DNA from 4 places in the Clostridium intestinale genome. Region 3 is predicted to be linked to each of the others. Evidence: riboswitches for the same ligand, from Rfam matches in the RefSeq annotation. Region 3 holds a riboswitch; each other region holds the start of a gene.
What was found. Region 3 has a riboswitch for thiamine pyrophosphate ahead of thiW (energy coupling factor transporter S component ThiW). Riboswitches for the same ligand answer to the same signal wherever they lie in the genome.
Positions count from the first base shown of each region.

Region 1 (5,996 bases), 1.2 Mb from region 3:
CTTTCCTAAAGTTTAAATATTCATATAAAATGAAAAATTTACATTATTTTATTATAATTTGTTGTATTTTTGTTATATTATAGAAATAAGTGAGTATATATAATATTATTAATGATGAATTTAAGTTCATACATTAAAATATTTGCTTTAGGGGGTTATAATATGGATAACATCGTAGAAACATCTTATATTATAGAGAACAATGGGATATTAGAATATATAAGTGAAGATTTTTTATGTTTATCAGATTTTAGTAGAGAGGATCTAATTTCAAAAAAAATTTTAGATGTATGGGACAATAAACTTAAAATTAATATAAAACTTGAAACTCTAGGTGAAGTACAAGAAGCCTTTCTATTTACTAAAAACTTAGAGGTTAGATTTGTAGTTATTACTAGAGCCAAAGATAAATTAACGGATGGAACTAAATATTCTATCTCCGAAATACCAGAATCAAGATTTGAGCATAATAATATGTATTTAGAAGAAATATACAAATCCAATATATCTGGAATAGCTGTATATAGTATACCAAACATGATACTTATTAAGGCAAATGAGAAGTATTTGGATTATCTTGAGGAACCCTTTAACAATAAATATATAAGCTTTGGGAAAAAAATTGAATATATAAATACAGGATGGAAAGGCAGCCAACTAGAGAAAACTTTTAAAGAGATCATTGATACTAAAAAAACAGTTCAAATTAAAGAATATCTTCATAAATGTTTCCATAAAGATGCAACATATTGCGATTTAATTATCACCCCCTTATGTGCTAGTGGTGAACTAAAATATTTAGTGATAAATACTTTTGATGTTACTACTCGGGCATTAAATAGGCTAAAAATTTCCGAACAGTTAAATACAATAAAACTTAAAAACTTAGAGCTTATAAAAAAAGAAGAGGAATTAAACCTAAAAAATGAAACATTAAACTCAATATTAGACAATATTTATGATTGTTTAGCAGTTATAGATGGTAATGGTAGATATTTAAGTTTAAGCAAAACTTTAAGAGATTATATTTACTCAACAACAAATAAAGACCTTACGTATATTGGCGAAACTTTAGATAACGGTTCTGAATACTATGACATACATGGCAACCTACTTTCAAAAGAGGATTTACCAGTTTCGAAAGTCATAAAAGGAATAACAGTAAAAAATCAAATAGTTTTAGTAAAAAAAGATGATAAAAATTCTTATTTAAATTTTACTGCAATACCTATTTATAAGGATAAAGATAATATAAAGTTCTGCATATTAGTTTGCTCCGATGTTACTAAAACCTTTGAATATGAGGTTCAATTAAATATAAAAAATAAAACTCTTCTAAAAGCAGAAAAAGAGAAAAACCTTATTTTAGAGCAGTCTATGAAAATAAAAGATGACTTTCTTTATTTTATTACGCATGAGTTTAAAACACCTATGTCTGTAATAAACTTAGCTATACAAGCAATAGAATCTATTTGTAAAAATGATCTTACTCTTAGAATAAATAATTATTTAAAAGTAATTAAGCAAAATACCAATAGGCAACTAAGATTAGTAAATAACCTTCTAGAAGTTACAAGAATTAATTCTGGTTATATTAAAATACACGAAGATACCTTTGATATTGTATATGTACTAAATTCTTTAGTTAACTCAATACAACTATACGCAAAACAAAAAAATATACACCTTATCTTCATATCGCACATCTCTTCAAAAAATGTATTATTAGATGAAGAAAAATTAGAAAGAATTTTATTTAATCTTTTATCAAATGCTCTAAAATTTACTCCAGAGGGTAAGTCTATTACAGTAAATTTATCTTCAGAAGTTATATCTAAAGAAGAATTACTTGTTATTGAAGTTAAAGATGAGGGCATAGGGATACCTAAAGAAAAACAAAAAGTTATTTTTGAACGTTTCGGACAAGTTGATAGTAGTTTATCGAGTCAAGCAGAAGGGACAGGTCTCGGACTTTATCTTGTTTGTCTGTTGGTTAAAGCTCTTAATGGAAACTTGAAATTAGAAAGTGAGTTAGGAAAAGGGAGTACCTTCACAATAAAATTGCCCATTAATTCGTCTGTACCTAAAGAAAACTTTAATGATTCTTTTGTCTCAAGCGATAGCAGAATAATACAAGCTACAGAAATTGAGTTTTCGGATATTTATTTCTAACTTATACAGATAACTTGACATATTTATCTTTAGAAGGTAAAATTTTATTGTGCACTAGGGGAGCTATTAAGGCTGAGATGAATTTATTCAGACCCTTGAACCTGCACTGGGTAATGCCAGCGAAGGGAAGTGAGAAGTAATATGAAACTTAATCTATCTTAGATTAGTTATTAGATTATTAACTCTTTTCGAAGTGGTATTATCACTACTGCTTTGAAAGGAGTTTTTTTATGCAATTTTCTGAAAGATTATTTTTAAAAGGAAAACCTATATGGAATTCTTGTTTAGAGCATCCATTTTTAAATGAGCTAAGCCAAGGTATACTTCCAGAGGACAAGTTTTGTTTTTATATAAAACAAGATTATGTTTATTTAATAGACTATATAAAATTATTTGCTTTAGGAATGGTTAAATCTAGTTCACTTAAAGATATGCAAGCTTTTTCAAAATGTGCACATACTATAGTAAATATTGAGATGGATGGTCATATCGAGTTTGCTAAAAAATTTAGTATATCAAAAGAAGACTTAGAAGGTACAGAACCCAATTCTAGCAATCTATCTTATACTAAATTCATGCTGCAAGTATCAACAGAAGGCGGTCTTCCAGAACTTACTGCTGCTTTGCTTCCATGTATGTGGAGCTATGCTTATATAGGTAAAGCTTTAATCAACAATAAAAAAGCATTAGCACATCCTCTTTATAGGGAATGGATAATGACATATGCAAGTGAAGAGTATAACAATGAAAATAATTGGTGTATAGAGCTTATGAATAGAATATCAGAAGGATTGCCTGAGAGGCAACTACTAAAATTAGAAGAAATTTTTGTATTATCCTCTAAATATGAGTACATGTTTTGGGATTCATGTTACAAAAAAGAAAGTTGGAGCATTTAGATGAAAGCCTTAGAAATAGAAAATCTAACATTTAAATATAATGATACAAATAAGCTAATCCTAGAAGATTTATCTTTTAATATTAATAAAAATGAGTTTATAACAATAATAGCGCCAAGCGGCACAGGTAAAAGTACTCTTTTTAGACTTATTTTAGGCCTTCTAAAACCTAACAGTGGCTCAATAAGAGTTAGTGATATCAAAGGTAAAAATATAATAGGATACATGCCGCAAAAGGATTCTTTAATGCCTTGGAGAACAATCTTAGATAATGCTGCTATAGGTTTAGAGCTAAATGGACTTAGTAAAAAAGAAGCTAGAAATAAAGTTTCTACATATTTTGAGAGCTTTAACTTAAGAGGCACAGAAAATCTATATCCTCATGAATTATCTGGTGGTATGAGACAAAGAGCTTCTTTTTTAAGAGCGATAGTTAATAATCCTTCATTACTTCTTCTTGATGAACCATTTTCTTCATTAGATGCTCTAACAAGGAGAAAAATGCAAACTTGGTTACTAGATCTATGTCAAAAAGAGAAAAATACTGTTTTTATGATAACACATGATATAGATGAAGCCTTACTTTTGTCAGATAGAATACTAATATGTACAGAGCTTCCATATACAAATTTAAAATCCATAGATGTAAGATTACCTAGACCTAGGAATTATGATACAACTTTGACTCAAGACTTCTTAACTTTAAAAAAGCAAATTTTAAATATTTTAGATAGTTTTGAAAACATTAAGGAGGAGTTTTAAAATGACTATTTTTAAGAAAACTTTCCTCCCTTTTATTATTGGAACCTCTATACTCTTAGCTTGGGAGTTTTTAGTGCCGTTTTTTGATATACCAAACTTCATTTTACCAAGATTCTCAAAGGTAATAGAAGCTTTATGGAATCAAAAGGAGATATTATATAAGCATTCATTAGTAACTTTAGGAGAAGCATTATTAGGTCTTAGTATATCAGTAGTAATAGGTGTATTCTGTGCTTTTTCTATATATTCTTCTAAAAGTATTAGTAAAATATTATATCCTATTATTGTGATTTCTCAAACCATACCTATAATGGCCTTATCGCCAATTATGGTAATGTGGTTTGGATATAGTATATGGTCAAAGGTTTCGGTTGTTATTTTATTTTGTTTTTTCCCAATTGTAGTTAGTACCTTAGATGGACTAAATAGTGTAGACAAAGATTTAGAAGATGTCTTAAAAGCATTGGGGGGAAGCAAAACCCAAATATTTATAAAACTTCACATGAATTCAGTACTACCAAACTTTCTAAGTAGTTTTAAAATATCAGCAACCTACAGTATTGCTGGTGCCAGTATAGGAGAGTGGTTAGGTTCTGATAAGGGACTTGGAATTTATGTAAAAAGAGTAGCTGGTATGCTTCAATCGGATGCAGTTTTTGCTGGTATTTTGGTTTTATCCTTTTTAGGATTGTTTTTGTTTTCAATTGGTCTTTTATTGGAAAAGATTTTATTAAAATATAGAAGAGGAGATTCTGTTAGGTTGTTATGAAAAAATAGCTTAACATTTCGTAGAATTACTCGTTCTTTGAAAATTATATAAGTTTGAATAAATTTTTGTATGGCAAATAAGCCTACAAAAAGTTAGATTTTTGCAGGTTAATCAAAGATATTAAGTTGAGATTAAGCAGCGACAAACCAAGATTTACGATCAATGCTATTGCTAGCGAAGCCTGCAACTTCAGCAGGTGTGAGATTATTTAATGAACCATGAGGCCTAATGAAATTATAGTGAAAGACAAATAAGTATATTAAGTTATTTGCTTTCTCAAAAGAGTTAAACCCTTTTTTAGCTTTATACCAAGCTTTAAATGTTTTGTTAAAAGACTCAATTAAATTGTTTGATATGTCGCTAGACATAGGAGCAACAGGCACATGCTTGTTTTCGCCCAATAGCTTCGCTACAGCTTGGTTATATGAAGGTAGTCTATCAGTTATAAAGTTTGATGGCATTCCAAATTGTTTAGCTTGGTTTACTAGTGTAAATGCTGAATCCTCACTACGTGATTTGGTTAGATGAAAAGCTAAAATAAATCTCGTTTCAGAGTCAATAGCTAACCATAAATAATAGCGTTCACCATTTATAAAGACCACTGTTTCGTCAGCATGCCAATCGTCAGATTGGAGATCTAGCTGCTCTTTAAACTTATCAGCTTTTTGTTTGAAAAAAGGTGCAAACTTTTGAGTCCAACTAGCTATTGTGACATGAGAAACCTTTATATTTGAAGTTACGAAAAGGAACTGTGAAATAGTTCTTGTTGATGAGTTGTTTAAAAAATATAAAGTTAATGCAGTCAGAATAGTATGGAGTGGAAAACGCATACCTTTCATAGAAAGGGAACCGGTTAGGTTTTCACTGGAGGCATCATCTATATTTAGGTTATGGTGATGAACAATGATATGATTGCACTTCTTATTACCACATTTATAGCGATTATAGTGTTTATAGATGTGATGCAAGAAAGTTGCTTTACCACACTTTGGACATCTTGGATATTTAGATGTTACCCGCTTTCTGACGGAGTCAGGTGCGAATTGTCGCTTACACTTTTTACATTGATATTTTTGATTAGCCTGCTTATCTAAACCAAACTTATATAGTTGGTCAGAGTTACAACGAGGACATTTTACTTTTGTTTTGTTCATTGCGCTTCTCCTTTCAAGGGGGACATTTAGTTCTAGTCAAACTTATTGTATTTCCTAGGATTGAGAAGAGCAATGTTCATATAACTTAACAGAACGGAAGAGGAATAAAGGAGAATACTTATGAAATTAAAAAAATTTAGTCTTATTTTATGCTTAATCATGTTAGTAAGCTTTACGTTATTGTCTTGCACTAAAAAAGATTCAGAAAAAAATACTGATAACTTAACTGAAATGAACATA
Region 1 is NZ_CP121166.1:1,357,202-1,363,197, forward strand. Features, by position in the region: gene P8F83_RS07050 (sensor histidine kinase) at 163-2,172, shown strand; TPP riboswitch at 2,219-2,317, shown strand; gene tenA (thiaminase II) at 2,403-3,071, shown strand; gene P8F83_RS07060 (ABC transporter ATP-binding protein) at 3,072-3,833, shown strand; gene P8F83_RS07065 (ABC transporter permease) at 3,835-4,602, shown strand; gene P8F83_RS07070 (IS6 family transposase) at 4,734-5,756, opposite strand; gene P8F83_RS07075 (ABC transporter substrate-binding protein) at 5,877-5,996, shown strand, end outside.
Region 1: another riboswitch for thiamine pyrophosphate. It lies ahead of tenA (thiaminase II); the one in region 3 lies ahead of thiW (energy coupling factor transporter S component ThiW).

Region 2 (5,996 bases), 2.2 Mb from region 3:
GAACAATAAAGAGTTTAAAAAGATGATGATTTTTTCAGATTTTTATATGGAATATATAAAGTCGAGATTAAGCTTTAAGATAAAAGGGCTTTTTCCAAACACGGAGTATACTGTCAGAATAAAAGCTATAGAATCATTTGGAAACAAGAGTGAAAACTATCTGCAGACTGACTTTAAGACTTTAAGTATAGCTGATTCTTTAATAAACTTTAACAAGCTTCTCTCAATATCAAGAATAGAAGAAAACAGTATAGATTTTGATTAAATTTATATATATGTTTAAAAACCTACAAAATATGTGTAAAATACTAATGAAGCAAAATATGGAGTAGGAGTGATTGTTATTTTTGAAGTTTTATTAAGGGTTAAGAATTCTTTAATCAACGATGCAATAGAAAAACTTGAGATTTTAGGGGTATCATCTACCTATTATGATGTACCTTATGAGGTTACAGTTGATGATAACGGGTATGGGTATTTTGAAAAAGAGGATAAAGAGATAGATTTACATGTATATTTTTATGATGAGGATAGGTCAGAGGCAGAAAGTTTAGTAGATAAGATAAAAGATGAATTTGAGATTAAAGAGACTTTGGAGCTAGTAGAGGTTTCAGAAGACAATTGGCAGCAAAGTTTTGAACCTATAGATTTAAATAATGGATGGATAATAGCAGAAAAGGATTATTCACCAAATGGTTTAAATAAGATTAATTTTGAATCTCAAGGATCTTTTGGAACAGGTCTTCATGAAACTACTCAAGACTTGTTACGTTATATTTTAGATAGAGATTTTAAAGGGGAGTCAGTTTTAGATCTAGGAGCTGGTTCTGGAATTTTAAGTTTAGCAGCTTCTATAAAAAATGCGGATAGAGTAGTTGCTTTAGATATTAGAGATGTTACAGAAGAAGTACTGTATAATGCATTGTTAAATAATGTTGACAACATAAAAGTTGTTATAAGTGATGTTACATCAAAGACTTTTGGAGTTTCAGGCAAGTTTGATGTTGTGTTTATAAATATTGGAGGTGAAGAAACCTTATCTTCAATGGATTTTATAAATGAAGTATTAAAAGCAAATGGTGTATTATTCGTTTCGGGTATGGTTGAGTGGAGTAGTGAAAAAGTTTTAGACATAGTTAAAAGCTACGGATATACCTTAGATAAAAGTACAAAAACAAATGAGTGGATAACAGCTGTATTAATAAAAAATAAATAATATTATTTGAGCTTTCAGCATAAATATAGTACAGTAATAATTTTTTAGGGGACGGTTATGATAAATATTTCAATAACCATTGATGTTAAAAATCCTGGTGAGGTAGCAGCTAATCACGGAATTCCTGGTTTTGTTCCACAAGACTTGATTAGGGGGAAGGTGGAGAGTGAAATTAAAAGTACTATAATAAAAAAACTTAAAGTTGCACTTGCAGATGAACTAAGGAGAAATGGTGTTAAGTGTAATATGAATATAAGCTAAAATTAAAAGATGAGCATTTTCATAAAGTGCTCATCTTTTCTAAACTAACTTTTAGCTTTTTCAACCTTTAGAGTTTTTCCTTTTATCGTTGCATTTTTTAGTTCTCTTAAAACTAAATCACCTTTACCATTCATAATATCAACATAGGAAACATTGTCAGAAACATCTATTATACCTATATCATCATGTTCAACTCCTGGGATTCTGCATATTGCACCAACTATGTCACCTGGGCGTATCTTTTTCTTTTTTCCACCGTTTAAGTATATCTTAGTAATGTCTTTTGAAACTTCTTTCTTTTTACTAGTAGTAACTTTTTTGAAGTTTTCATTTTTTAGCTTGAAGTCTTCTTTATTTGCAAGAAATTCTTCTCTACTAGGTGGAGAAAGTTTAGGAACTTTATAATTTATATAATCTTGAATTTCTTGAAAGAATCTATCTTCATAAGGAGTCTTAAAGGTTAAGGCAACTCCAGAGTTTCCAGCTCTCCCTGTTCTTCCAATTCTATGTACATACTTCTCTTTTTCCATAGGAAGGTCATAGTTTACAACTAAAGAAACTTTATCTATATCAAGACCTCTTGATGCTATATCAGTAGCTATAAGAAATCTAAACTTACCTGATTTAAACTCATCTATAGTTCTTAATCTTTCTGGCTGAAGCATACCTCCATGAAGTCCTTTTGATGGATATCTTTTACCTTCAAGTTTAGAAATAAGAGTATCTACATTCTCTTTTGTTCTACAGAAAAGTATTGCACTGTCAGGGTTTTCTTTTATAAGTAACTTTTCAAGTAGAGAGAACTTATCTTCATCTTTTACGTCAAAGTATCCTTGCTTTATATTTTCAACAGTAAGCTTGTTTGGAGTTATTTCAACATTTTTAGGAGACTTCATATGTCTATCACAAATTGTTTTAATTTGCTCCGGAATAGTTGCAGAAAATAGCAAAGTGGTTTTCTTTTTAGGAAGATAAGATAAAATTTCTTCAACTTCTTCTAAAAAGCCCATACTTAACATTTCATCAGCTTCATCTAAAACTAAATAATCTATTTCACTTACATTTAAAGTTTCACGCTTAATATGATCTAGAGTTCTACCTGGAGTACCAACAACAACATGAACCCTTTGCTTAAGCTCATTTATTTGATTAGTTATAGGTTGTTTTCCAAAGATAGCTACAGAACGAATTTTGTTGTATCTACCTATGTTATTTATGTCTTCCTTAACTTGAACAGCAAGCTCTCTAGTTGGAGTTAATACAAGTGCCTTAGGATTTTTTATTTCTACATCAATAGATTGACATAGAGGTATTGCAAAGGAGGCAGTTTTTCCACTACCTGTTTGAGCTTTTACAATTAAGTCTTTCTTTTGAAGTACTATAGGAAGAACTTCTTTCTGTACATCTGTAGGATTTGAGTATCCTAATTCCTCTAAAGCTTTTAGAATATTAGGATTTAAATTAAAATCTTTAAAATTAATATTATTCAACAATTTCACCTTTTTCTATAAATTCATAACGTATCTACTATATTAACATTATACCCTATAAAGTAAAATACTTTCTCTTTCTATTGCTTAAGAATTTTTATAGTGCTATTATAAAAATATAACTTAAATAGCACAGGGGTGTTGGATGATAGCCAACTGAGAGTAAGAACTAAATTTCTTTAACCCTAGTACCTGAACTGGATAATGCCAGCGTAGGAAGTGTTTTGTTTAATAGTATTTTATGAAGTTAAACACAATCCTATGGGTTGTGTCTTTTTTGTTTTAAAATAATTTTAATTGAGGTGTTTTTTTATGAAAAATAATGTTGTTCAAGCTTTAAAAGATGTTAGAGAAAAGTCTCCTTTAGTTCATCAAATAACTAACTATGTTACTGTTAATGATTGTGCTAATATAACTTTAGCTATAGGTGCATCTCCAGTTATGGCTGATGATATAAACGAAGTTGAGGATATGGTTAGCATAGCTTCTGCTTTAGTGATAAATATAGGAACACTTAACAGCAATACTGTAAAATCAATGATAGCTGCAGGTAAAAAAGCTAATGAACTTGGAGTTCCAGTTGTTTTAGATCCTGTAGGTGTTGGAGCTACTCCATTTAGAAATAAGGTTGGAGCAGAGTTAATTAAAGAAGTGAAATTTTCAGTAATTAGAGGTAACTTATCTGAAATAAAAAGTTTATATGGAGCTGATGTTAAAACTAAAGGAGTAGACTCTTTAGAAGAAAGTTCTTTAAATGAAGTTGGACTAGCTAGGGAAATTGCAAAAAAATGGGGGACAGTTATCGCAATCACTGGAGCTAAAGATATAATTACTGATGGAGAAAGGGTTGCAATTGTAGAAAATGGACACAAGATAATGTCAAAAGTTACTGGAACAGGATGTATGTGCACAGCTTTAACTGGAGCATTTGCAGGAGTTTGTGAGGATTCATTTACAGCAGCTTTAGCTGGGGTAGTTTCTATGGGAATTGCAGGAGAAAAGGCTCATGAAAGATTAGGAGAAAATGAGGGGACAGGTAAACTAAGATCAAACATTATTGATGAAATATATAACTTGTCTTCAGAAGTTATTTTAGAAAGAGGTAAGGTATATGAACAATAATATAGATTATACAATGTACTTAGTTACCGATAGAGATGTTTTAAAAGGAAGAGACCTTTGTGAAGCTATAGAAGCAAGTATTAAAGGTGGGGTTACATTAGTACAGTTAAGAGAGAAAGATATTAGTTCTTTGGATTTTTATAACTTAGCTGTGGCAGTTAAAAAGATTACGGACAAACATAATGTACCCCTTATTATAAATGATAGGATTGACATTGCTTTAGCTGTTGATGCTGCTGGAGTTCATGTTGGACAAAGTGATATACCTACAAAAGTTGCTAGAAAGATCATTGGTGAAGAGAAGATATTAGGTATTTCTGCCGCAACTTTAGAGGAAGCTAAATTAGCAGAAGCAGAAGGAGCAGACTACTTAGGAATTGGAGCTGTTTTTCCAACAGATACAAAAAAGGATGCTCGCTCAGTATCTATAGATCTTTTGGAGGAGATAAAAAAATCCTTAACCGTCCCTGTGGTTGGAATAGGTGGTATTAACGAAAATAATGCTGAACTATTAAAGGAAAGTAAAATAGATGGGATAGCAGTTGTAAGTGCTATTTTAGGAAAAGATGATATTGAACAGGCGGCTAAGGATATGCTTGCGAAGCTTAAATAAAAGTGTATAATGGGGGACGGTTAAGCAAAAATTTTATGATTAACTGTCCCCAATTTTTTCTCATATATATTACAATATTTAATAAGTTTAGTGCATAATATAACAAGGAGGTGAATATTATGATAGATGTAGCATTATTAGGTTGTGGTGGAGGAATGCCAATGCCAAATAGAAATCTTTCTTCAATTTTATTAAATTATAGAGGCAGAAAGATATTAGTGGATTGTGGAGAAGGAACTCAGGTATCTATGAGAATGGTTGGCTGGGGATTCAAAACCATAGATATTATATGCATAACTCATATTCATGGAGATCATATTGTAGGACTTCCAGGATTACTATCTACGATAGGAAATAGCGGAAGAACAGAGCCTCTAACAATAATAGGACCAGAAGGAATTGAAAATACAGTTAATTCACTAAGGGTAATATGTCCATATCTACCTTATGATATTAAGATAATTGAAAATCCAATTGATACTATAGAGTTAGATAATTTTATTAATATCTCAACTTTAAATCTTGATCATTCAGCTCCTTGCTTAGGATATAGTTTTTATATAAAAAGAGCACCAAAATTTAGTGTTGAAAATGCATTAGAAAATAATATACCGAAAGATATATGGAATGTTTTGCAAAAAGGAAATGAAATAGAGTTTGAAGGTAAAATATTTAATCCATCTATGGTTTTAGGTAGTGATAGAAAAGGAATTAAGTTATCAATAATAACAGATACAAGACCTATAGATGAAATTATAAACTTTGTTAGGGACAGTTATATATTTATATGTGAAGGCACTTATGGTGATGATAATGATCTAGAGAAAGCGATAAAAAATAAACATATGACTTTTAGAGAGGCAGCTAATTTAGCTAAAAATGCAGAGGTAGGGGAACTACTTTTAACTCACTTCTCGCCAGCTATGGAAGAACCAAGTTGGTATTTAGTTAATGCTAAAGATATTTTTGAAAATGTTGTAATAGGGGAAGATAGACTCATAAAAACTATATCTTTTAGGGGCAGTTAAGTATTAGTTATTTAAATAACATATAGGGAAAATGAGGATTTTTATAAATAATAGTTATAAAGTTATGATACTTGTCCATAATTAACTATCAAATAATAAAAAATTTTAAAAGAACTTTTAAGATATGATTTCTTACATAGCTTTTAAATTTAAAGTAACATATTCGTCAATTAAGTTTGAATAAATCCTATTAGTCATTAATAAATCTACGCCAACTGAAGACAGGCGTGATACGTTAGATGCACAAATATTACCCAATATACTAC
Region 2 is NZ_CP121166.1:2,298,767-2,304,762, reverse strand. Features, by position in the region: gene P8F83_RS11970 (metallophosphoesterase) at 1-265, shown strand, start outside; gene P8F83_RS11965 (50S ribosomal protein L11 methyltransferase) at 335-1,216, shown strand; gene P8F83_RS11960 (hypothetical protein) at 1,274-1,477, shown strand; gene P8F83_RS11955 (DEAD/DEAH box helicase) at 1,522-2,967, opposite strand; TPP riboswitch at 3,092-3,203, shown strand; gene thiM (hydroxyethylthiazole kinase) at 3,280-4,089, shown strand; gene thiE (thiamine phosphate synthase) at 4,079-4,702, shown strand; gene P8F83_RS11940 (ribonuclease Z) at 4,822-5,730, shown strand; gene P8F83_RS11935 (transposase) at 5,863-5,996, opposite strand, start outside.
Region 2: another riboswitch for thiamine pyrophosphate. It lies ahead of thiM (hydroxyethylthiazole kinase); the one in region 3 lies ahead of thiW (energy coupling factor transporter S component ThiW).

Region 3 (5,996 bases):
GCAACCACAGATGTTAGAAAAATTAGAAGAATAGTTAGAGATTATCTAACTAGAGGGTATGGTGGAGAGGATACTCTTTTAATGTGGAACTCTATAAAAAGAGGAGAAGAAAAGAATATATTTGTATTCCAAGAAGATGCAGATGTTATGTTTAATTCAACCCTTGTATATGAGCTTTGTGTGCTTAGAAAGTATGCACTTTTTGAACTAGATAAGATAAAGGAAGAAAGTGATGTTTATTACGAGGCTCAAAGATTAAAGTCCTTTTTAGGATTCTTTAAAGATATAGATACAGAAATGGTTCCAGGTAATTCTATATTAAGAGAGTTTATAGGTGGAAGTTGTTTTTATAAATATTAGTTTAACAAAAAGATAAAAAGGTGGTAATTATGAAAAAGTATGGAGTGTTTGATATAATTGGGCCTATTATGATAGGGCCCTCTTCCTCCCATACGGCAGGAGCTGCTAGAATTGGGAGAATTGCAAGAGTTATAGCTGGGGAGGAATTAAAAGCTGTTAAGTTTATCCTTCATGGATCTTTTGGGAAAACTTATAAAGGTCATGGAACAGATAGAGCTCTTACTGCAGGTATACTAGGAATGAATCCTGGGGATATACGTCTAAGGGATGCTTTGGGTATAGCAGAGGATTTAGGTATAAAGATAGAGTTTGAAGAAGGGGATTTAGGAGATGTACACCCTAATACTGTAAAATGTATAATGAATGGAGTAAGTGGTAGTAACTATTCTATAACAGGCTGCTCAATAGGTGGGGGAAGTATAGTTATAAAAGCTATAAATGATCAAGAAGTTGATTTTACAGGAAGTTATCCTACCTTAATTGTAAATCATAAGGATGTACCAGGAGCAGTATCGAAGGTAACATCACTTTTGTATGAAGATACAATAAATATTGCTTTTATGAAGGTTTTTAGAAGCCAAAAGGGTAAGGAAGCAACTATGATATTTGAAGTTGATAATGAAATTTCAGATAAGGTTTTAAATGGAATAAAAAATATAGACTACATATCAAAAGTTATAAGGATAAATCCTATTAAGGAAGGAGAATAAAAATTGTTAGCAAAAACAGGTGAGGAGATTCTAAGTATATGCGCTGATAAGGGCATTTCACTAAGTGAATATGCTATTCTTTATGAAATGGAAACCTCAGAATTAACTAGAGAAGAAGTAATTAAAATGATGGAGAAAAGTTATGATGTCATGCTGGAAGCTTGCAGACAAGGAATGGAAGAAGAAGTTTTCTCTGTAAGTGGGTTAATTGGTGGAGATGGATATAAAATAAATAAATACTTAAATAGTGGAAAATCCCTTACAGGAAATGTTATTATAAAAGCAATGGCAAGAGCTATGTCCTGTGCAGAAGTAAATGCTTCTATGGGAAAAATAGTGGCATGTCCTACGGCTGGATCTTGTGGTATATTGCCAGCGGTTATTATTACAGCCGTAGAGCAGTTAGAGCTTGATTATGAAGGTGCTATAAAAGGATTGTTTGCAGCTTCTGCGTTAGGAATTATAATAGCTCAAAATGCAACTTTAGCAGGTGCAGAGGGTGGATGTCAGGCAGAGTGTGGTTCAGCCTCTGCTATGGGGGCTGCTGCTGTAGTAGAAATGATGGGGGGAACTCCAGAAATGAGCCTTAATGCTGCGGCTATAGTTTTTAAAAATATCATGGGACTAGTATGTGATCCAGTTGCTGGATTAGTAGAGGTTCCATGCGCAAAAAGAAATGTAGCGGGAGCTGTTAGTGCTCTATCAACAGCTGATTTAGTTATGGCAGGAGTAAACAGTAAGATTCCATTTGATGATGTTTTAAGTGCTATGTATGATGTTGGAAAAAATATGCCTAGTGAACTTAAGGAAACTGCTATGGGTGGAATAGCTATTACAAAAACAGGAAAAAAATTAAATGAACAAGTTTTCGGGAAATAAGCTTAAAGGTTTTAAGGAGATATGAAAATGAATTTTGTTGAAGAAGTTAAAAAATTTGATTTAATTAGAAATACTAAGGTTTATGAATTAGCTAAGCTTGAGGTTTTACTTAAGTTAGAGAAGGTTTATATATGGACTAAAGATGGGCATATAGCTGTTTTATCTTCAAATGCAGGAGAAAAATCTATATACATTTATACTGACAGAGAATTGATAACTTCAGATTATAGTAATTATGAAGAGTTTTCCTTATCTAAGTTTATAATTGTGCTTAAAAATAGAGACAATAATTTTAATAGTTGTTTTATTAATAAAGATACAGAAAGTTCTTCTATTTTATCAGAGAATATTCAATATCTTATAAATAGATATGAAGAGATATATACAAATACAAGTTTTAGAAATACTAATTCCTTAGAGCTTAAGGAAAGAACTTATATAGTTGCTAGAGAAGCTACTGATGAAAATAATATAGATGTTTTAATAAGAAACTCAGGTAATGATAAATACATATACATATATACTGAGGCTGATTTAGCTAAAAACAAGGTGCATATGGAACAATTAAGTGCGTCAAAACTTGTGGGACTAAATAAAGAAAAACTAGGGAAATTAATAACTAATCTTAATAGTAACGGTATTAATAAGGTTATAGTTAATTTTGGAACAAACAATGGTATGGTTGTTGGTATTGAAGAGATAATTAGTTCATTAGCTTAAAACAAGGTTACAGCAATTGCACTATAAATAATTAAATGGTATATTAGATATAGATTAAATTTTAATATTTAGCTAGGGGGGCTGGTGTTGCCAGCTGAGATAGAAAACAAGATTTTCTGACTCTTATAACCTGATCTGGGTAAATCCAGCGTAGGGAAGCATTAGTTTTGTACTAAAATTAGTGTAGCTCTTGCTACACTTTTATTTTTTCTTTTTTATTTATGTACAAAAATATGGCGGATATAAGTCTCCTTGGCTAATTTTTAGGGGGATTAACGATGGAAAAAAGAATTAATGTATCAAGCACTTCAAAAATAGCAATAAGTGGAGTATTAATAGCAATAGGTACAACAACAAGTACTTTATTAACGATTCCTGTACTAGGCGCTAAAATGGCTCCGGTTCAGCATTTTATAAATGTGGTTTCAGCAGTATTATTAGGTCCTTATTATGCAGTATTAAATGCTTTTTCAATATCCTTGCTTAGAAATGCCCTAGGAACAGGTACCTTATTAGCATTTCCAGGAAGTATGGTTGGAGCATTTCTAGCAGCATTAATGTATAAGTACTTTAAGAATATATATGCGTCAGCTTTAGGAGAAGTAGTAGGTACTGGTTTATTAGGTGCATTACTAGCTTACCCAATATATGCCTATATTTTAGGTAAACAAGCTGCATTGACCTTTTTTATAGTGCCTTTTTCGATTAGTTGCGTAGGAGGAGCTATAATAGCATTAATATTTTTAAATATACCTGCCATAAAAAATTTATTAATTAAAGGAAGGGAGTAAATATTATGTTTAAAGCCTTAACTATTGCAGGTTCTGATTCTTGTGGAGGAGCAGGTATTCAAGCTGATATAAAATCATTTTCGGCAAATGGCGTTTATGGAATGAGTGTAATTACGGCTATAACAGCTCAAAGCACTCAAGGAGTTTTTGGAATTCAAGATATAAGCCCAGAAATAATATCAAAGCAAATAGAGGTGCTTTTTGACGATATCTATATTGATGCTATAAAAATAGGAATGGTTTCAAAGATAGAATCTATAAAAGCTATAGCAGAGTCTTTTAGAAAAGTAGATAAACTACCAGTAATAGTATTGGATCCAGTTATGATTTCAAAAACTGGTTTTAAACTATTATCAGAGGATGCTAAGGATACTTTAATTAAAGAGCTGTTTCCTTTCGCTACATTAATAACACCTAACTTACCAGAGGCTGAAGAGATTTTAGGAGTTGAGATTAAGGATATGGATAGCATGAAGGAAGCTGCTACTAAATTATATGAATTAGGTCCCAAATATGTTTTGGTAAAAGGTGGTCACTTAGAAAGTGAAGCTGATGATTTATTATTTGATGGAAAGAACTTTACTGTATTTAAAGGTAGAAGAGTAAATACTATACATACACATGGAACAGGATGTACTTTATCTTCTGCTATTGCAGCAAATTTAGCTAAGGGTATGAATGTAGTTGAAGCTGTTGAAGAAGGAAAAAGATATATAACGGTTGCTATAGAAAATGGATTTGAGCTTGGAAAAGGTGTAGGACCAACTCATCATTTTTACGAATTATATGAAAAAAGTGGATTAAATAAAAAATAATTAATAAATGTACCTATAAATTTAGTATTATAGGTACATTTATTTTTTCTTAAATACTAATAATAAGTTATTATAGGAGGTGAATAGTATATGGAAACTTTAAAAAATTGGAGCAAGTGGAAAGATACTCTTGGCAAAGCTGTTGATTTAGGAGAAACTGTAGGAATGTCAGATGGAACAATAACTAATATTGCTGAAAAGGTTGGAACCTTTTTAGCAAATAATGTTGATCCAAAAACAGAGGAAGAAAGACTTCTTAAAGAGTTATGGGATTCTGCAGATTCAAATGACAAAGAAGTTTTAGCAAAACTTATAGTAAGAATTGCTGATAAATAATTTTTATATTTTAAAGAGCGTTACATATAAATTGTAATTGCTCTTTTTTTGTTGATAAGTTTAATAGGATTTTAATTAAAAATCTTAAAAGTCGATTTTTTTATTAAAATAAGGCAAAAATGATTTAATGAAGCACTGGGTGACGTGCTAAAGGATTAATGTTAAAATAAATCTAATGAAGTCTCTGAGAGACTTCTAAAGTATAGAGGTTAAGAATGAGTTTAGTGTTGGGTGAAGGTATGTTTGAGAAAAATAGGATAGAAGAAGTTTTAAATAAGGTTTATGGATATAATAGCTTTAGAACTGGGCAGTGGGAACTAATAAATAACATATTAAATGGAAGAGATACTTTTGGAATACTTCCAACGGGAGCTGGAAAGTCTATATGCTATCAGATTCCTGCGCTTATTTTTGAAGGTATAACCATAGTAATTTCTCCGCTAATATCTCTTATGAAAAATCAGGTGGACTCTTTAAGAGCCCTTGGAGTGGACAGCATTTATATAAACTCTTCTATGAGTATAGATGAAATTAGAAAAGTTGAGATAGATGTAACAAAAGGTAAATATAAAATAATATATATAGCTCCAGAAAGATTGTCTTCTAACTATACTATTAAATTATTTAATAGCCTAAAGATTTCTCAAGTTGTGATAGATGAAGCACACTGTGTATCACAATGGGGACATGATTTTCGAAAAAGTTACAAAGACATATCACCTTTTATTAAAAGTTTAAGTTCAGATCCTGTAATATCAGCTTTTACAGCAACTGCAACAAGAGAAGTTAGGGAAGATTCTGTTAATCTTTTAGAATTAAGGAATCCATATATTTATATAGGCAGTTTTAATAGAGAAAACTTAATTATAAATATATATAAAGAAATAGATAAATTAGAGTTTATAAAAGATTGTTTAAGAGATATAGATGAAAGTTCAATTATATATTGTTTAACTAAAAAAGAAGTTGATAGATTATACATATATTTAAAAGATTTAGGTTTCTCTGTTTGTAAATATCATGGTGGTATGAGTGATAGTGAAAGAAATAGGAATCAAGATGAGTTCCTGATGGACAATTATAATACTATGATAGCAACTAACGCATTTGGTATGGGGATAGATAAATCTAATATAAGGAATATAATACATTTTTCAATTCCTAAAAATATAGAAAGCTATTATCAAGAAATAGGACGAGGTGGAAGAGACGGTGAAAGATGCAATTGTAACTTACTATATTCTAGAGAGGATATTTATTCAGTAGAATATTTGATTAATACAACCAGCCTTATTAATAGGAGAGAGATTGAACTTAGAAAACTTAATGAGTTATTGTCTTTATGTGAATATGATGGATGCTACAAGTCTTTTATATTAAATTAT
Region 3 is NZ_CP121166.1:133,668-139,663, forward strand. Features, by position in the region: gene P8F83_RS00610 (nucleoside kinase) at 1-360, shown strand, start outside; gene sdaAB (L-serine ammonia-lyase, iron-sulfur-dependent subunit beta) at 390-1,070, shown strand; gene sdaAA (L-serine ammonia-lyase, iron-sulfur-dependent, subunit alpha) at 1,074-1,949, shown strand; gene P8F83_RS00625 (hypothetical protein) at 1,977-2,669, shown strand; TPP riboswitch at 2,734-2,843, shown strand; gene thiW (energy coupling factor transporter S component ThiW) at 2,948-3,460, shown strand; gene thiD (bifunctional hydroxymethylpyrimidine kinase/phosphomethylpyrimidine kinase) at 3,466-4,275, shown strand; gene P8F83_RS00640 (DUF3243 domain-containing protein) at 4,366-4,611, shown strand; gene recQ (DNA helicase RecQ) at 4,851-5,996, shown strand, end outside.

Region 4 (5,996 bases), 170 kb from region 3:
CTATTGGGTATGTACCAGTAGTTGAAAATAAAAAGTTATTAGGATTAATAACTAAATCAACATTGGTATCAGTACTTTCGAATCAATATTTAGAGTAGGGGGAATATCTTATGAAGGCATTTATAGATTTTGTAATAAGTAGAAAAGATCAAATTATAAGTTTAGTAATTGAGCATATACAGCTTACTTTTATAGCAGTTCTTTTAGCTATAATAATCGGTGTACCATTAGGAATTTTTATAACTAGAAAGCGTTCTTTGGCAAAACCTATAATTGGATTTGCTAATTTAGTTCAAGCAGTACCAAGTTTAGCCCTATTAGGATTTTTAATTCCTATACTTGGAATTGGTTCTGAACCAGCTATATTAATGGTGCTACTATATTCACTTTTACCAATACTTAAAAACACCTATGCAGCAATAAATAACTTAAACAAAGATACTATGGAAGCTGCAAGAGCAATGGGAATGACAAAAACAGAAATGTTATTAAAGGTTGAATTACCACTATCACTTCCCTTAATAATGGCAGGTATAAGAATATCAGCAGTTACAGCTGTAGGGTTAATGACCATAGCAGCCTTCGTTGGAGGGGGAGGTCTTGGATACCTAGTATTCTCAGGTGTACAAACTGTTAATTCAAATATGATTTTAGCAGGTGCAATTCCAGCATGTATACTTGCTTTACTTATAGATTTCTTAATAGGTAAGATAGAAGATGTTGTTACTCCAGAAGGAATAGCTGTAGATAATACTATTAAAAATAGAAAGCTAACTAAAAAAATATTAGCTGTTACATGCGGAGTATTGACTTTAGTTATATTATTTAATTTTTCAAAAACAATGTTTGTAAATAAAGATAAAATTGTAATAGGTTCTAAAAACTTTAATGAGCAGTTAATATTAGGTAATATGGTAGCAACTCTTATTGAAGAAAATACAGATATAGAAGTAGAAAGAAAAATGAATTTGGGAGGTTCATCTATAGCATTTAATGCCTTAAAAGCTGGTGGAATTGATATGTATGTAGAATATACAGGAACAGCCTTAGTTAACATACTTGGGATGGAAAGTACAAGCGATAAGGATATAGCTTATAATACGGTTAAAGATGAATTTGAGAAGAACTATGGGTCAACTTGGCTTGAACCATTAGGTTTTAATAATACTTATACACTTGCAGTTAAACAAGAAACAGCAGATAAATATAATCTTAATTCCTTCTCTGATTTAGCTAAAGTAAGTGGTGAACTTAGGTTAGGTTCAACTATGGAATTCTTGAATAGAGAAGATGGATATTTAGGACTTCAAAAGACATATAACATGAACTTTAAAGATACAAAAGGAATAGATGGAGGTTTAAGATATACCTCTATACAATCAAATGAATCAGACGTAATAGATGCTTTCTCCACTGATGGATTACTGGAAGGCTTTAAGTTAAAAGTTTTAGAAGATGATAAAAACTTTTTCCCACCATATGATGCAGTTCCAGTTGTAAGAGAAGATACTTTAGAAAAATACCCAGAGCTAAAACCATTAATAAATAAGTTAGCAGGGGTGTTAACAGAGGAAAAAATGAGAAGTTTAAATTATAAAGTTGATGAAGAGAATATGGATCCAGATGCAGTTGCAAGAGAGTTCTTAAAAGAAAATAATTTAATTTAGATGAAAAGTTGTAGAACTAGTTATATAATAGTTCTGCAACTTTTTTTGCTTATTAAGCTATTGAATACAGCTAAAGAGCTTAGGTAATAATAAGAATAAAGAATATTAAATTAGTGAGAGGTAAATATGGACAATAAAGAAGTGTTTAATAAAATTGAAAAATATCTTTTGGAAGAAGAAAAACCATCAAATAGTCTTAATGAACTAATTGAATCTAAAGAAATAAATGACACATCATTTAGTATAATACGAGAACTAATGGATATACCTCAAGAACCTAAATATCATCCAGAGGGAAATGTGTGGAACCATGTTATGTTGGTTGTGGATGAGGCGGCTACACTTAGAAAAAAGAGTACAGATAAAAGAGCTTTTATGTGGGGAGCTTTGTTACATGATATAGGAAAGATTAAAACAACAGTCAAGAGAAAAGGGAGATGGACGTCTTATGATCATGATACAGTAGGGGCAGAGATGGTTATAAGATTATTAAGAGAAGTAGAGGATGACCAGGATTTTATAGATAAAGTTAGTAAGTTAGTAAAATATCATATGCATTATCTTTATGTTGAAAAAAATCTTCCTTTTGGGAACCCAAGAAAACTTGTTGAAGAAACTTCTGTAGAAGAAATTGCTTTATTATCCTATGCAGATAGATGCGGTAGAGGAAACCTATCAAGGAAAGATAGAGAAGAAACTAAAGAGGCTATAGACAGATTTAGAGACAAACTAAACAACATGTGGAGTTTATGTTAATATATTAAATTATAAAACAAGCATTTACATATAAAGTTATAAGATGTATAATGTACCAAAATAGAATAATTTTTTGCTAGGGGTGCCTTTTGGCTGAGAGGAATTGATATTCTAACTCTAAGAACCTGACGTGGTTAGTACCACCGTAGGGAAGCAGATTTATAAGTGTATACACATAGTATCTACTTTTAGAAAACTTTAGGCTTCCTTCGGGAAGTCTTTTTTTTATGATAATTTGACCAGTTGACAGGTCAAGTAGTCAACCGGTCAGGTTCAAGATATATAAATAAAGTTAGGGGAGGTGATAAAATGCAGGTTAATGGAAAAGAATACGCGCTTAAAGAGAGTAGAAGTTTAGTTGAATTACTTAGAGAGCTTAAGGTTGATCCAAATAGAATTGTAGTAGAAATTAATTATGAAATAGTTAATAGGGAAGACATTGAAGGCAGATTATTAAATGAAGATGATTCTATAGAAATAATTAGTTTTATGGGCGGAGGCTCAAAATAAAATTATTAAATGAGGAGTTTTAGAATGGATAAGTTAGTTATAGCAGGTAAAGAATTAGATAGCAGATTATTAATTGGAACAGGAAAATATTCATCAAACAAACTGATACCAGAAGTAGTTAAAGCATCAGGTGCAGAGGTTATTACATTAGCTATAAGAAGAGTAGATTTTGATAACAAAGAGGAAAACATACTAGAACATATTCCTAAAGATATGGTATTGCTTCCTAATACTTCAGGAGCAAGAAATGCTGAAGAGGCAATAAGAATAGCCAGGATAGCTAAGGCTATGGGATGTGGAAATTGGATAAAAATCGAAGTTATATCAGATTCAAAATATTTAATGCCAGACAACTTTGAAACCTTAAAGGCAACAGAAGTTTTAGCTAAAGAGGGATTTGTAGTTTTACCATACATGAATCCAGATATATATTTCGGAAAAATGATGATTGAAGCAGGAGCTGCAGCTGTAATGCCTCTAGGTGCACCAATAGGATCAAATAGAGGCATTAAAACAAAAGAAATAATAAAAATAATGATAGAAGAAATAAATGCCCCAATTATAGTAGATGCTGGTATAGGGAAGCCATCTCATGCAGCAGAAGCAATGGAAATGGGAGCGGCAGCTTGTTTAGTTAATACAGGAATAGCTTCATCAGATGATCCAGTACTTATGGGAGAAGCTTTTAAATTGGCTATAAAAGCAGGCAGATTATCCTACTTAGCTGGAGCTGGAAACGTATCAGATTTTGCAAAGGCATCATCTCCATTAACAGGATTTTTAAAGGTAGGCGATAGAAATGAATAACTATAGTAGTTATGAAGAGGTAGTAGATAGCTATAAAGATTTTGATTTTGATGAATACTTTTCTAAGGTGACTATAGAAGATGTTAGAAAAAGTATTTATAAAGATAATTTATCACCAAAGGATCTTTTAAATCTTCTTTCACCAAAGGCTGTAGAAGTTTTAGAAGAAATAGCTCAAAGAGCTAATAAATTGACTAAACAGTATTTTGGAGGGGCAGTTTTACTTTACACTCCTTTATATTTAGCTAACTACTGTGTTAATTTATGTGCTTACTGTGGATATAGTGCTAAAAACAAAATAAAAAGAAGAAAGCTAACTATGGAAGAAATAGAGGTTGAAGCTAAAGCGATATCAAGTCAAGGGTTTAAGCATATATTGATTCTTACTGGGGAAAGCGAGTACCATAATCCAACTGAATATATAGTAGAGGCTACAAAGAGTTTAAAGAAATACTTCCCGTCTGTATCTATAGAAATATATCCAATGAATGAAGAGAGTTACAGAAAAGTAGTGGAAGCAGGAGTAGATGGACTTACTGTTTATCAAGAGGTTTATAATAAAGAAATTTATAAAAAGGTGCATATAAAAGGACCTAAAAGTAATTACAGCTTTAGAATAGATGCTCCAGAAAGAGGGGCAAAAGCAGGCATGAGAACTTTAGGAATAGGTGCACTGCTTGGGCTAGAGGACTTTAGAAAAGAAGCGTTTTTTACAGGGTTACACGGAGATTATTTACTTAAAAAATATCCGGAGGTAGACATAGCTTATTCCTTTCCTAGGATAAGACCTTGTGTTGGAGGATATGATGATATTCTTCCTTTAAGTGATATGGACTTAGTACAAGCCATATTAGCCATGAGAATATTTAAACCTACAGCTTCTTTAAATATATCTACAAGAGAAAGTGGAGAACTAAGGGAACACTTAATACCTTTAGGGGTTAATAAGATATCAGCAGGAGTTTCTACTCATGTTGGAGGACATTCCTCTGATGTAGAAGTTGGGGAAGAACAGTTTGAGATATCGGATGGAAGATCTGCAGTAGAAATAAAAAATATGCTTATAAATAAAGGTTATCAGCCAATATTTAAGGATTGGGAAACTATATAAATATATTGAGAGAAGATGCTTAAATTATGAAAATATATTTAATAACTAATAGAAAACTCGTAAGTAATGAAGAGGAGTTCTTACAAGTAATTAAAGAATGTTCAGAAAATGGAGTAGATAATATAATACTAAGAGAAAAAGATTTAGGTTTTGATGATTTAGTTAAACTAGGGAATAAGGTTAAAGAAGTTATAGATGAAAATAAGACAAAACTTATCTTAAACTCAAATATAAAGGGTGGAATAAAACTTAAGGCTTACGGAATACAGCTACCATTTCAAGTGTTTATGGAGCAGGATAATAAGCTGATTTATAGTTTTAAAGAAGTAGGTGTTTCAGTTCATAGTTTAGAAGAGGCTATTGAAGCTGATAAAAAAGGGGCTAGTTATGTTTTGGTTTCTCATATATTTAACACTGAATGTAAAAAGGGATTAGAACCAAAAGGAGTAGACTTTATTAGTAAGGTTAAAAAAGAGGTTTCTTGTAAAGTTGTAGCTTTAGGAGGAATATTGCCAAGCAATGTTAAAGAAGTTAAAGACACAGGGTGTGAGGGAATAGCTGTAATGAGTACCTTGATGAGAAGTAAAGATATAAAAAGTACTTTAAAAGAATATAGAGTATAGATACAAAACAACCTGGAATTGTTAATAAAACTAACAATCCTAGGTTGTTTTGTTTAAGAATTCTAAATAAAATAGGCTGTGATTATTTTTTAATACCAAACATATTTCTTAAAAAATACACTTTCCTAAAAACTTCATAAGTAATCATTGTTAATATAAAGCTTCCTAAAATTATAAAAATAACTTGTGCAGAGATTGATGTAAATAATTTTAGTGAGTAATAACCTACTAATATTACATAAGATTGATGAAAAATATAAATAGGAAAAGAAGCTTTAGAAAAATACTTAGTAATGTTATTTGAGAAATTTAAATAATGTTTTCCCATACCGATAATTGCGAGTATTCCAATCCAAGCAATAATTCTAATAAAAACATCATGAAATATTCCAATATTAACCTTCCAAAGGTATATAATTAATAGATTTAATGTTGTTAATATAATAAAGCTTATAAATAAAATAAACCTATTGTTTTCAAGTTTTTCTTGAATAATATCCTCAGATAATACCATATACCCTA
Region 4 is NZ_CP121166.1:302,380-308,375, forward strand. Features, by position in the region: gene P8F83_RS01370 (ABC transporter ATP-binding protein) at 1-98, shown strand, start outside; gene P8F83_RS01375 (ABC transporter permease/substrate-binding protein) at 111-1,667, shown strand; gene P8F83_RS01380 (HD domain-containing protein) at 1,794-2,423, shown strand; TPP riboswitch at 2,492-2,592, shown strand; gene thiS (sulfur carrier protein ThiS) at 2,733-2,933, shown strand; gene P8F83_RS01390 (thiazole synthase) at 2,958-3,740, shown strand; gene thiH (2-iminoacetate synthase ThiH) at 3,733-4,851, shown strand; gene P8F83_RS01400 (thiamine phosphate synthase) at 4,878-5,474, shown strand; gene P8F83_RS01405 (acyltransferase family protein) at 5,557-5,996, opposite strand, start outside.
Region 4: another riboswitch for thiamine pyrophosphate. It lies ahead of thiS (sulfur carrier protein ThiS); the one in region 3 lies ahead of thiW (energy coupling factor transporter S component ThiW).